Regions from separate parts of the Shewanella sp. S23-S33 genome, predicted to be linked through region 3. Evidence: predicted binding sites of a transcription regulator. Region 3 holds the regulator's gene; each other region holds the start of a gene.

The links. Region 3 encodes FliA, which starts transcription of late flagellar genes. Its sites were predicted from a motif close to CTAAAGNTNNNNNNNNNNNNGCCGATA; they were not measured.
Region 1: the regulator FliA is predicted to act here: its motif matches at 2,021-2,047, upstream of ACHA99_RS19325 (DUF5610 domain-containing protein).
Region 2: the regulator FliA is predicted to act here: its motif matches at 1,875-1,901, upstream of ACHA99_RS08350 (VC2046/SO_2500 family protein).

Annotation. Positions count from the first base shown of each region.
Region 1 covers NZ_JBHFFD010000069.1:77,631-80,910, reverse strand. The annotation lists gene ACHA99_RS19335 (FMN-binding glutamate synthase family protein) at 1-1,225, opposite strand, end outside; gene ACHA99_RS19330 (histidine phosphatase family protein) at 1,237-1,854, opposite strand; gene ACHA99_RS19325 (DUF5610 domain-containing protein) at 2,081-2,707, shown strand; gene ACHA99_RS19320 (ferredoxin--NADP reductase) at 2,832-3,280, shown strand, end outside.
Region 2 covers NZ_JBHFFD010000025.1:5,749-9,028, forward strand. The annotation lists gene ACHA99_RS08330 (PLP-dependent cysteine synthase family protein) at 1-1,114, opposite strand, end outside; tRNA gene ACHA99_RS08335 (tRNA-Tyr) at 1,343-1,427, opposite strand; tRNA gene ACHA99_RS08340 (tRNA-Tyr) at 1,570-1,654, opposite strand; tRNA gene ACHA99_RS08345 (tRNA-Tyr) at 1,726-1,810, opposite strand; gene ACHA99_RS08350 (VC2046/SO_2500 family protein) at 1,936-2,424, shown strand; gene ACHA99_RS08355 (DUF406 family protein) at 2,633-2,920, shown strand; gene ACHA99_RS08360 (bifunctional diguanylate cyclase/phosphodiesterase) at 3,166-3,280, shown strand, end outside.
Region 3 covers NZ_JBHFFD010000019.1:67,356-70,635, forward strand. The annotation lists gene flhF (flagellar biosynthesis protein FlhF) at 1-829, shown strand, start outside; gene ACHA99_RS05325 (MinD/ParA family protein) at 834-1,715, shown strand; gene ACHA99_RS05330 (RNA polymerase sigma factor FliA) at 1,708-2,421, shown strand; gene cheY (chemotaxis response regulator CheY) at 2,469-2,852, shown strand; gene ACHA99_RS05340 (protein phosphatase CheZ) at 2,866-3,280, shown strand, end outside.

The DNA.
Region 1 (3,280 bases), on a different contig from region 3:
AACCTAGGGCGAACATATTACCGCGGGCCGATGCGATGAAGTCTGCACCTAATGCTAAAGCCCAAGCGACTCTTGATGGCACTATGAGTTTACCCGAAGCGATGACTTTGATGCGTTTACGCAAGCCTCGTTGGATCAAGACATTAACTAGGATTGGTAAGCTTTCCTTCAGTGGTAATCCGACATAATCCATTAAAGGTTGTGGTGCAGCGCCTGTGCCGCCATCGGCACTGTCTAAAGTAAAGAAGTCGGGGGCAGAGTCTTCGCCACGACGTTCGATTTCATCACATAAATCTTCGAGCCACTGTACGTCACCGAGTACGGCCTTAATGCCCGTTGGTTTACCGGTAACTTTACGTACTCGTTCAACCATATCCAAAATATCGTTCACGGATTTGAATTCAATATGACCATTAGGGCTAATAGAGTCATAACCCTGAGGAATACCGCGGATATGGGCAATTTCAGCTGTGACTTTGATCCCTGGTAAAATGCCACCTTTACCCGGTTTAGCCCCTTGACTCATTTTAATTTCAAACATTTTGACTTCGGGATGAATGGCTATCGACTTGAGCTTTTCATCGTCTAAATGTCCGTGCTCATTACGTACACCGTATTTGGCTGTTCCAATTTGAAAGACGATATCGCAGCCACCTTTTAGATGATAAGGGCTCAAGCCGCCTTCACCTGTGTTAAGCCAGCAACCCGCCTGCGCCGCACCGTGGGAAAGGGCGGTAATTGCTGGGCGCGATAGAGCCCCAAAGCTCATGGCTGAAATATGACAAATGGCTTGAGTCGTATAGGGTTGGCGGCAATTGGTGCCAATTGTCAGTGGATGAATGGGCGTGATCTCTTCATCTTGGGTTGGGAAGGCGGTATTCATAAACATAACAGTACCGACAGTATCCAAGGGGCGAGTCGAACCAAAGGCGATAGTTCTATCGACATTTTTAGCCGCGCGGTACACCCAACTGCGTTCTGCACGGTTGAATGGCAATTCTTCCCTGTCTTGGGCGAAAAAGTATTGTCTAAAGAACTCGCCTTGTTTCTCGAACAGATACCGAAAGCGACCAATTACAGGATAGTTATGTCTTACCGCTTGTTTGGTCTGCATTTTATCTGCGATATACATGTAAATAACCGCGAGTACTGCGAGTCCTATTATAATTAAAAACAACCCTGAAAATAGATCGAGTCCCCACATAAACCAATTGAGTTCACTCATGTTATTTATCCTTATTCTTGTCCATAACGGGTGGCGATCAAGCTCGCAGGTTGGTCATCATTAAGAGAGAGTAAAAACAGCTGGCTATAGTCATCTTCACTTATCGCTTGGATCTCCGGTCCACCAAGGGCTTTAATGATCAGTGGGACAGTGTTTGAATGCCCAACGATGAGTGTATTGCCCTTTACAGCATGCACTTGTTCGACAATGTGTTGAATATGTTCTTCGATAGGTTTGGCAGCTTCTACTATCGTCACAGGTAAATGGCGATCCTCGGCGATGGGCGCGAGTGTTTGCTGGGTTCTTAGGTATTGAGTCGCAATAAGTTGCGACAGCGGCGTGCGGCTCAAGGCAGTGATCAGTGATGCTGCGCGTATTTCTCCCTTGGGTGATAACTGCGGGTTATTGGCTGGTGTGTCGGCTTTTTCCGCATGTCTGACTAAAATAATTAGTCTGCTTTCCGCATGAGCTTGGCTAATGGGAGTAAAGCCGAGGCAAGTGAATATGACGAGGCTTGTTAGCAGGCTAAAGCGTTTTATATTGATACCCAGATTATGCTTAAAATAGTGCTTAAGGATTAGTGTAAACCCGTGAAAGCGGAAATGACTCAAACTGCGGCCTGCTGCCATGGTGTAACATCCTTTTCTATTGGCTTATGTCTAAGCTCAGCGATAGTAATGATCTGCATTGCGGTGGGTTGGCGCTTTATGCACCTTATTAAAGAATGAACCCACTTAATTTATGTGGGCCTTATCATGGCCTTGTGGTCAGATGGTACTTCAATTCTAAAAATTACTAAAGCTGGTTAAATTTTGGTCGATAATTAAGTCGACCCGAATTGAATGGATAGTCATCATGGAAATCAATAAACCCCCTCAAGTGCAAAGTACCCCTTTGCCACAGAAAAAATATGCTGAAAACGCGGCGTCTAAGGGCACCGAAGTGAGTGATTCGAAGGACGCGAAAGCCACAGAAGTAACCTCGAAGCAAACTGCGCAGCAAACGAGCAAGCAGCTGATGAATCAAGCGATTTTATCGGCACAGCAAGATGTGAATATCAAGTCAGGCGATCAGTCTATGGCCTTGCTTTATCGCGCAGCGATAGAGTCGATTAATAAAGAATTAGCGCCCACTATGGGCGAGAACGCGATTCAGACGGCTTACGATAATGGCGTAGATACTTCTCCAGAAGCGACTGCAGATCGTATCGTGAGTTTTGCGACGCAGTTTTTTAGCATTCACCAACAACAAAATTCGGGTATGAGTCTAAGTGATCAACTCGATAGCTTTATGGGGATTATTGGCGGTGCCATCGACAATGGCTTTAAAGAGGCTAAAGATATTCTGTCCGGCCTTAAAGTATTGCAGGGTGATATTGCCGATGGTGTCGATAAAACCTACAGCTTAGTGCAAGAGGGGCTGCAAGCCTTTAGAGATAGCTTTAACAAGAAGACTGATGAGACAGCATCGAGTCCGAGTTAATACCTCAGTATTTTCAGTTCTATATTCAGCGTTATAGTCATAAGCCCCTTATATAAGGGGTTTTTGTTGTGCAGAAAAAAGTCTATGCTGGAAGCCTATTTAACGTTTCGCTTGAGGGCAGGTTATGTGGATTAGGGGACAAGTGATAGAACGTATTGATTGGAGTGATAAGTTATTCTCATTGCGCATTGCTGCCGAGTTAGCTCCATTTATTCCTGGTCAGTTTATCAAGTTAAGTCAAATGCAAGATGATAAGCGTGTGGCTAGAGCCTACTCCTTAGTTAATTCTCCCGATAAACCCTATGCCGAGGTGCTCGCCGTTGCGGTAGAGGATGGCCTGTTATCGCCTCAATTACACAACCTTGCAATAGGCGATGAAATTGAAATTACCTCAACCGCGACTGGTTTTATGACCTTAGCTGAAATTCCTAAGGGTGAACTCCAAGGGAAGCATTTGTGGTTTTTAGCCACAGGAACAGCAGTAGGGCCATTTTTGTCTATGCTCGACACCGATGAACCTTGGGAGCGTTTTGAAAAAGTCGTGCTTGTGTATGGCGTGCGCGAGGCACAGGA
Region 2 (3,280 bases), on a different contig from region 3:
TAAATGCTGCAAGTTGGCGCTGATAGGGCGCAATATCGCCGATGTTAGCTGCAATCCAATCTGTATCGTAATAAGTATCAAGGTAACGCTCACCCGAGTCACAAATGAGGGTCACTATTGAGCCTTGCTCTCCACGCGCTTGCATTTGTACGGCAAGTTGCAATGCGCCGTACAGGTTGGTTCCTGTGGATGCGCCGGTTTTGCGGCCAATTAATTGTTCTAACCAATGAATCGTCGCCACCGATGCGGCGTCGGGAATTTGCAGCATAGTATCGACAACTCCAGGAATAAACGATGGCTCGACTCTCGGTCGACCTATGCCTTCAATCTTACTGCCATTGCAACAGGTTAAGCTGGCATCGCCGCTCTGATAGAAATCAAAAAAAACGGAGTTTTGCGGGTCGACTACGCAAAGTTGTGTTGCCAACCTCTGATAGCGAATGTAGCGGCCTATGGTCGCCGATGTGCCGCCAGTGCCTGGGCTCATCACTATCCACCGCGGGATAGTGTGTGGCTCGCGCTCCATCTGATTGAAAATCGAGTTAGCGATATTGTTATTACCGCGCCAGTCGGTTGCACGCTCGGCGTAGGTGAATTGATCCATATAATGGCCGCCGAGCTCTGCGGCAAGGCGCGCCGATTCTGCGTAAATCTCACTGGAATGATCGACAAAATGACATTGGCCGCCATAGAAAGTGATCTGCTCAATCTTCTTTTTAGCTGTGCTTTTGGGCATCACGGCAATAAAAGGTAAACCGAGTAAGCGGGCAAAGTAGGCTTCAGAAATCGCCGTACTGCCCGATGAGGATTCGATAATTGGCGTGCCTTGCTTAATCCAGCCGTTACACAGGGCATAGAGGAAGAGTGAGCGGGCGAGGCGATGCTTCAAACTCCCTGTCGGGTGGGTACTTTCATCTTTAAGATAAATATCTATGCCATCGAGCATAGGTAATTCAAGCTTAATCAAGTGGGTATCGGCGCTGCGCTGAAAATCCGCTTCAATCTTGCCTATTGCGTGGGCTTCCCATGTTGGGCAGAGTCTGTGAGCGCTGTGAGAATCCACTGGTGGTTGAATCGTGTTAGAAATCATAGTAGTCACATCGAAAGGGATCATTTTCAGAGCTTATCACAGGGACGGGCAAAGCGGTTTTATTGGATGACCTTGAAGTCATTCGCTTAAAGTCGAGCACGACGTAATTGAAATCAAAAAATGTCGTTAACCAAGAGGTTTACTTAACATAGAAATACTAAGAATTTAATTAGATTAAGCTGAAATAATTAGATTAAGTTGGAAAAGACTATGCGGAAGTGGAACAAGAAGGATATGCGAGAGTGAAAGAAATGGTGGAGGGAGAAGGATTCGAACCTTCGAAGGCTGAGCCGTCAGATTTACAGTCTGATCCCTTTGGCCACTCGGGAACCCCTCCACAAACTTTCTTTTTAGCTTTACAACTAACTTTTAAAATTGTCTTTCAAAACATCATCAATAACGGACTTGTTTATCAAGACAAAACTAAACATTGGCCATGCTTAGTCTTTGAAAATGATCCTCTGCGTTAGAGATAAAGATGGTGGAGGGAGAAGGATTCGAACCTTCGAAGGCTGAGCCGTCAGATTTACAGTCTGATCCCTTTGGCCACTCGGGAACCCCTCCACGAATACCTTTAACGCTTTTGTAAAACTCTACATCATTTTCGAACAACACGATAAAACTTGCAGTGCAAATGGTGGAGGGAGAAGGATTCGAACCTTCGAAGGCTGAGCCGTCAGATTTACAGTCTGATCCCTTTGGCCACTCGGGAACCCCTCCTCAATTGCGGCCGCCATAGTAGTCAGAAACCTTTTCCATGTAAATACCCAATTTAAAAATATTCCTAAAGTTATGTATCAAATGGTCGATTAACTAACAACGAATTGTTTTGACGATGTTTTTTTATGCAAATTGATGTTCCTTTAGTCAACGAAGCCCAAATTGGCACCCGCTTAAACGCGGCGATAGAAAACGACAGACGGGGCGAATTCGCCCTGTTGCTGTCGTTACTGTCGGTTGACGCACGGGACATGGCACAATTCCAATGGCAAAATGAACTTGATATGGCGCAAAAATTACAACGTCAGTTCGAATTGCCACCGCAGCAAAGTTTAATGGCGGATTTATCGTCTGCTGAACCAGTGGTTGATAACAGCAGTATTTTTATGGCTCAAGGTCCACGTGCGTTTCAATTACAACAAGCATTGCGACCGGAAGCCTTAGTCATCCGTGGCGGCGAGTCAGTCGCAATGGCAGAAGCGTTAAGTAACTGTGACCATGTGACTCAGCTGAGGCAAAGGGGCCAATTAACCGCACCCAAAGTCGAGATCATGCACTTTGCTGATCAATTGGCAATCCAACGTAATCTTGTGCCTTTGCTCGCCTCAGCCTAAGGCCGTCTTCCCGCAAGTGGTCTTCAATACCCATCAAGTCAATCTGATCCATTTCGATAAATAAGCGTGAGCTAAAGCCAGTTATCTTGAAGCTTAATTACCTATAATTCGTATTAACCTATCGAGTTAAAATTTACCGCGTTAAAAATTTAACGAGCATATTTTAGTGATGCCGTTAATCAGTCGCTCTATACATTAAGGAATACAGATGAAAGGCATAATAGAAGCACAGAGCCCGACAGTGAATGACACTTGCACCGATTGCGGCAGCTTTGTCGATATCGGCGCCGTTATTGATGAACACGATACGTTATTGACGTTAAATTTTGTTGGCGATAGCGCTCAAGCGGATGCCGAAAGCATGGCAACACGCGCTCAAACTCGATTTGCTGAAGTGCAAACTGAATTTGTGACTAAGACTGAAGGCGTCGACTTACTGCTGACCTTCAATGTCAGCGCGGAAAAAATGATTTTTCAATTGGAAAACGGCCTGTAATTTTTAAAGCAGCACTTTAGTTTTTAGTCGGTCATAGATGTCACGGAAATCGCGCTAATTGCCTAAAAATGCTGCTATTGTTAACCAAATTGTAATAAATTGTGCCACATGTTGCTGTGCTTACAACAGTTAGTGTAATCTGCCTCCAAATAAGAATAATTCAATCAGCTTAATTCCACATTTTGAGGTAAGTTTGCTAACAGCAAAGACCTTTAGCCCAACACGAAGTTTTGTAGGGAACCAGCGTGAAGCGACGTCAGCATCAGCATTTATTGGAGTCTTTGGTACAGTCAACTGCAAAACAGCAGGGCGATTTCACAAAGACGGCAGAGTTAACCACAGAGTTGTTGTGCCAGAATT
Region 3 (3,280 bases):
TCCCGTCGGTGCTATGCTCGAAGCCAAATTGCTTGAGGCTGAATTCTCCCCTGCGGTTGCGAATAAATTAGCCGCGCTGAGCCAGCATTATACGCCGGCTGAATTAGTCAGAGCATTACCACAAAGTCTCGCTAATATGCTTGACAATCAGGGTGATGACATTGTGAAACAGGGCGGGGTGGTTGCATTAGTTGGTCCTACTGGCGTTGGTAAAACAACGTCATTAGCTAAACTTGCTGCCCGTTTTGCGGCACATCATGGTGCTGAACATGTTGCTTTAATTACCACAGATCATTATCGCATCGGAGCCTATGAGCAATTAGCAACTTATGGCAAAATAATGGGCTGCCCAGTAAAGCAAGCTCATGATCTAAATGAATTAGAGCAAATTCTCTATCAGTTTAGGAATCGCAAGCTAGTATTGATAGATACGGCTGGCATGGGACAGCGAGATATGCGCCTTTACCAGCAACTTGATAATTTAACTGCAAATAGCAGGATACCTATCCGCAGTTATCTGGTACTGTCTGCGACAGGGCAGCGCCGTGTGCTGCAAGATGCAGTCAATCATTTTAAACGCATTCCCCTATCTGGTGTCGTTCTCACAAAACTCGATGAATCTGTGTCGTTAGCAGGGGCATTAAGTGTGTTGATCCAAAACGGATTACCATTAAGTTATATTACTGATGGACAAAGAGTTCCTGAAGATATGAAAGTTGCGGATACCCTAGATTTAGCCCAGCAGGCACTCGCAGCGTTAGATAGTACAGAACAACAATCATTACAAGACACAGCGTGGTCAGATAATATGGCCTGTGCATTTGAGTAGATTTATGACCCTGGATCAAGCAAGTGGTTTACGTATGATGAATCAACCCTATAACGAAAAAGTGAAAGTAATCGCGGTCACTGGTGGTAAAGGAGGCGTGGGTAAAACCAGCGTTTCTATTAATACTGCTGTGGCATTAGCCGAAAAAGGCAAGCGTGTCTTGGTACTTGACGCTGACCTTGGCTTAGCAAACGTCGACGTCATGCTGGGTATTCGTGCCGAGCGTAACCTCTCTCATGTTCTCTCTGGTGATGCAGAGCTTGACGATATTATCGTGCGTGGTCCTAAGGGGATAGGCATAGTACCTGCCACCTCAGGAACACAGGGGATGGTGGAATTAAGCCCTGCGCAACATGCTGGATTAATCCGTGCATTTAGTGAGATGCGGACTCAGTTTGATATTCTAGTCGTAGATACTGCGGCTGGGATCTCAGATATGGTGCTCAGTTTCTCACGTGCTTCGCAGGATGTGTTAGTCGTTGTTTGTGATGAACCCACTTCGATTACCGATGCCTACGCCCTGATTAAAATTCTCAGCCGTGAGCATGGTGTGTTCCGTTTTAAAATAGTTGCCAATATGGTGCGTAGTTTACGCGAAGGTATGGAATTATTTGCTAAACTCAGTAAAGTGACCGACAGATTTTTAGATGTTGCACTTGAATTAGTCGCCACGATTCCATTTGACGAAAATTTACGTAAATCTGTTCGTAAACAAAAATTGGTGGTTGAAGCTTATCCTAAATCACCAGCGGCGATTGCGTATCAAGGATTGGCAAATAAAATTTTGAGCTGGCCTGTGCCGCAGCAACCTGGTGGGCATTTGGAGTTTTTCGTTGAGCGTTTAGTACAACGACCAGATTTTCAAGAGGAAAAAACGAGTGAATAAAGCCGCTGCGTATACTTGTTTAGACAATAAATCGTCGATCGTTGAACAGTATGCTCCGTTGGTTAAAAGAATTGCGCATCATTTACTCGCCAGACTACCTGCATCTGTGCAGTTAGATGATTTACTCCAAGCTGGGATGATGGGGTTACTAGAAGCATCATCCAAGTTTGATGGTGGCAAGGGTGCGAAATTTGAAACCTTCGCCGGCATACGCATACGTGGAGCCATGTTAGATGAAATTCGTCGTGGCGACTGGGTCCCTCGTTCCGTTCATCGTAACAATCGTAAGGTTGCACACGCTATTGATGAGTTAGAGCAAGAACTGGGCCGTGATGCACGCGACACAGAAATTGCAGAAAAACTTGATATGACGCTCGATGAGTACCATCATATTCTTAACGATGTTTCTGTCGGAAAAATCATAGGGATAGAAGATTTAGGCGTATCTCAGGATATACTTACAGTGAGTGATCGGTCCGATGATGATTCATTTGAAGCATTAGCTGAGAACCAATTTCATTCTGCTCTGGTTGAGGCAATTAAATTATTGCCTGAAAGAGATGCATTAGTGTTATCCCTGTACTACGATGAAGCATTGAATTTAAAAGAGATTGGCGCCATTCTTGAAGTCAGTGAATCGCGGGTTAGCCAGATATTAAGTCAGGCAATGTTGCGATTGAAAGCTAAACTCAAGCACTGGACATAAGTATAATTATTAATCGAGCACAGAATGTCAGCTCACCGGAGGAAACCTTGGACAAGAATATGAAGATTCTCATTGTTGACGATTTTTCGACAATGAGGCGTATCATCAAGAACTTGTTGCGAGACTTGGGGTTTAATAACACCCAAGAAGCAGACGATGGCTCAACAGCCCTGCCGATGTTGCAAAAGGGGGATTTTGATTTTGTTGTTACAGATTGGAATATGCCTGGTATGCAAGGAATCGATCTGTTAAAAGCAATTCGCGCTGATGATTCGCTGAAGCATTTACCCGTATTAATGGTGACTGCTGAAGCAAAACGTGAACAGATTATTGCTGCCGCTCAAGCGGGAGTGAATGGTTATGTGGTTAAGCCTTTTACCGCTGCAACGCTGAAAGAGAAGTTAGATAAAATATTCGAACGACTCGCTTGAGCAAGGATGAGCTATGAAGTCACAAACATCAGGGCTCATCACGCTCGAGCAAGCTCAGCACTTAGTTGAATTATTAAGTGCAGGTGAGCAAAGTCAGGCAGATGATTTATTTCGGGAGCTTGCTGCTCCACTGCAACGAGAATTATTCGAAGAAGTAGGTAAATTAACTCGGCAACTTCATAGTGCGCTGATGGATTTTCAAGTTGATAATCGTCTTGCTGAATTAGCCAATACAGAGATCCCCGATGCCAAGCAACGTTTAAATTACGTTATTGACATGACCGAACAAGCTGCAAATAAAACCATGGATGCGGTTGAAGAATGTTTACCTTTGGCTAATGCCGTGACCGTAAATATTCAAAATGTCATGCCATCTTGGGACAGATTAATGCGACGCGAGATAGCGCTGACTGAATTTAAGGGCCTTT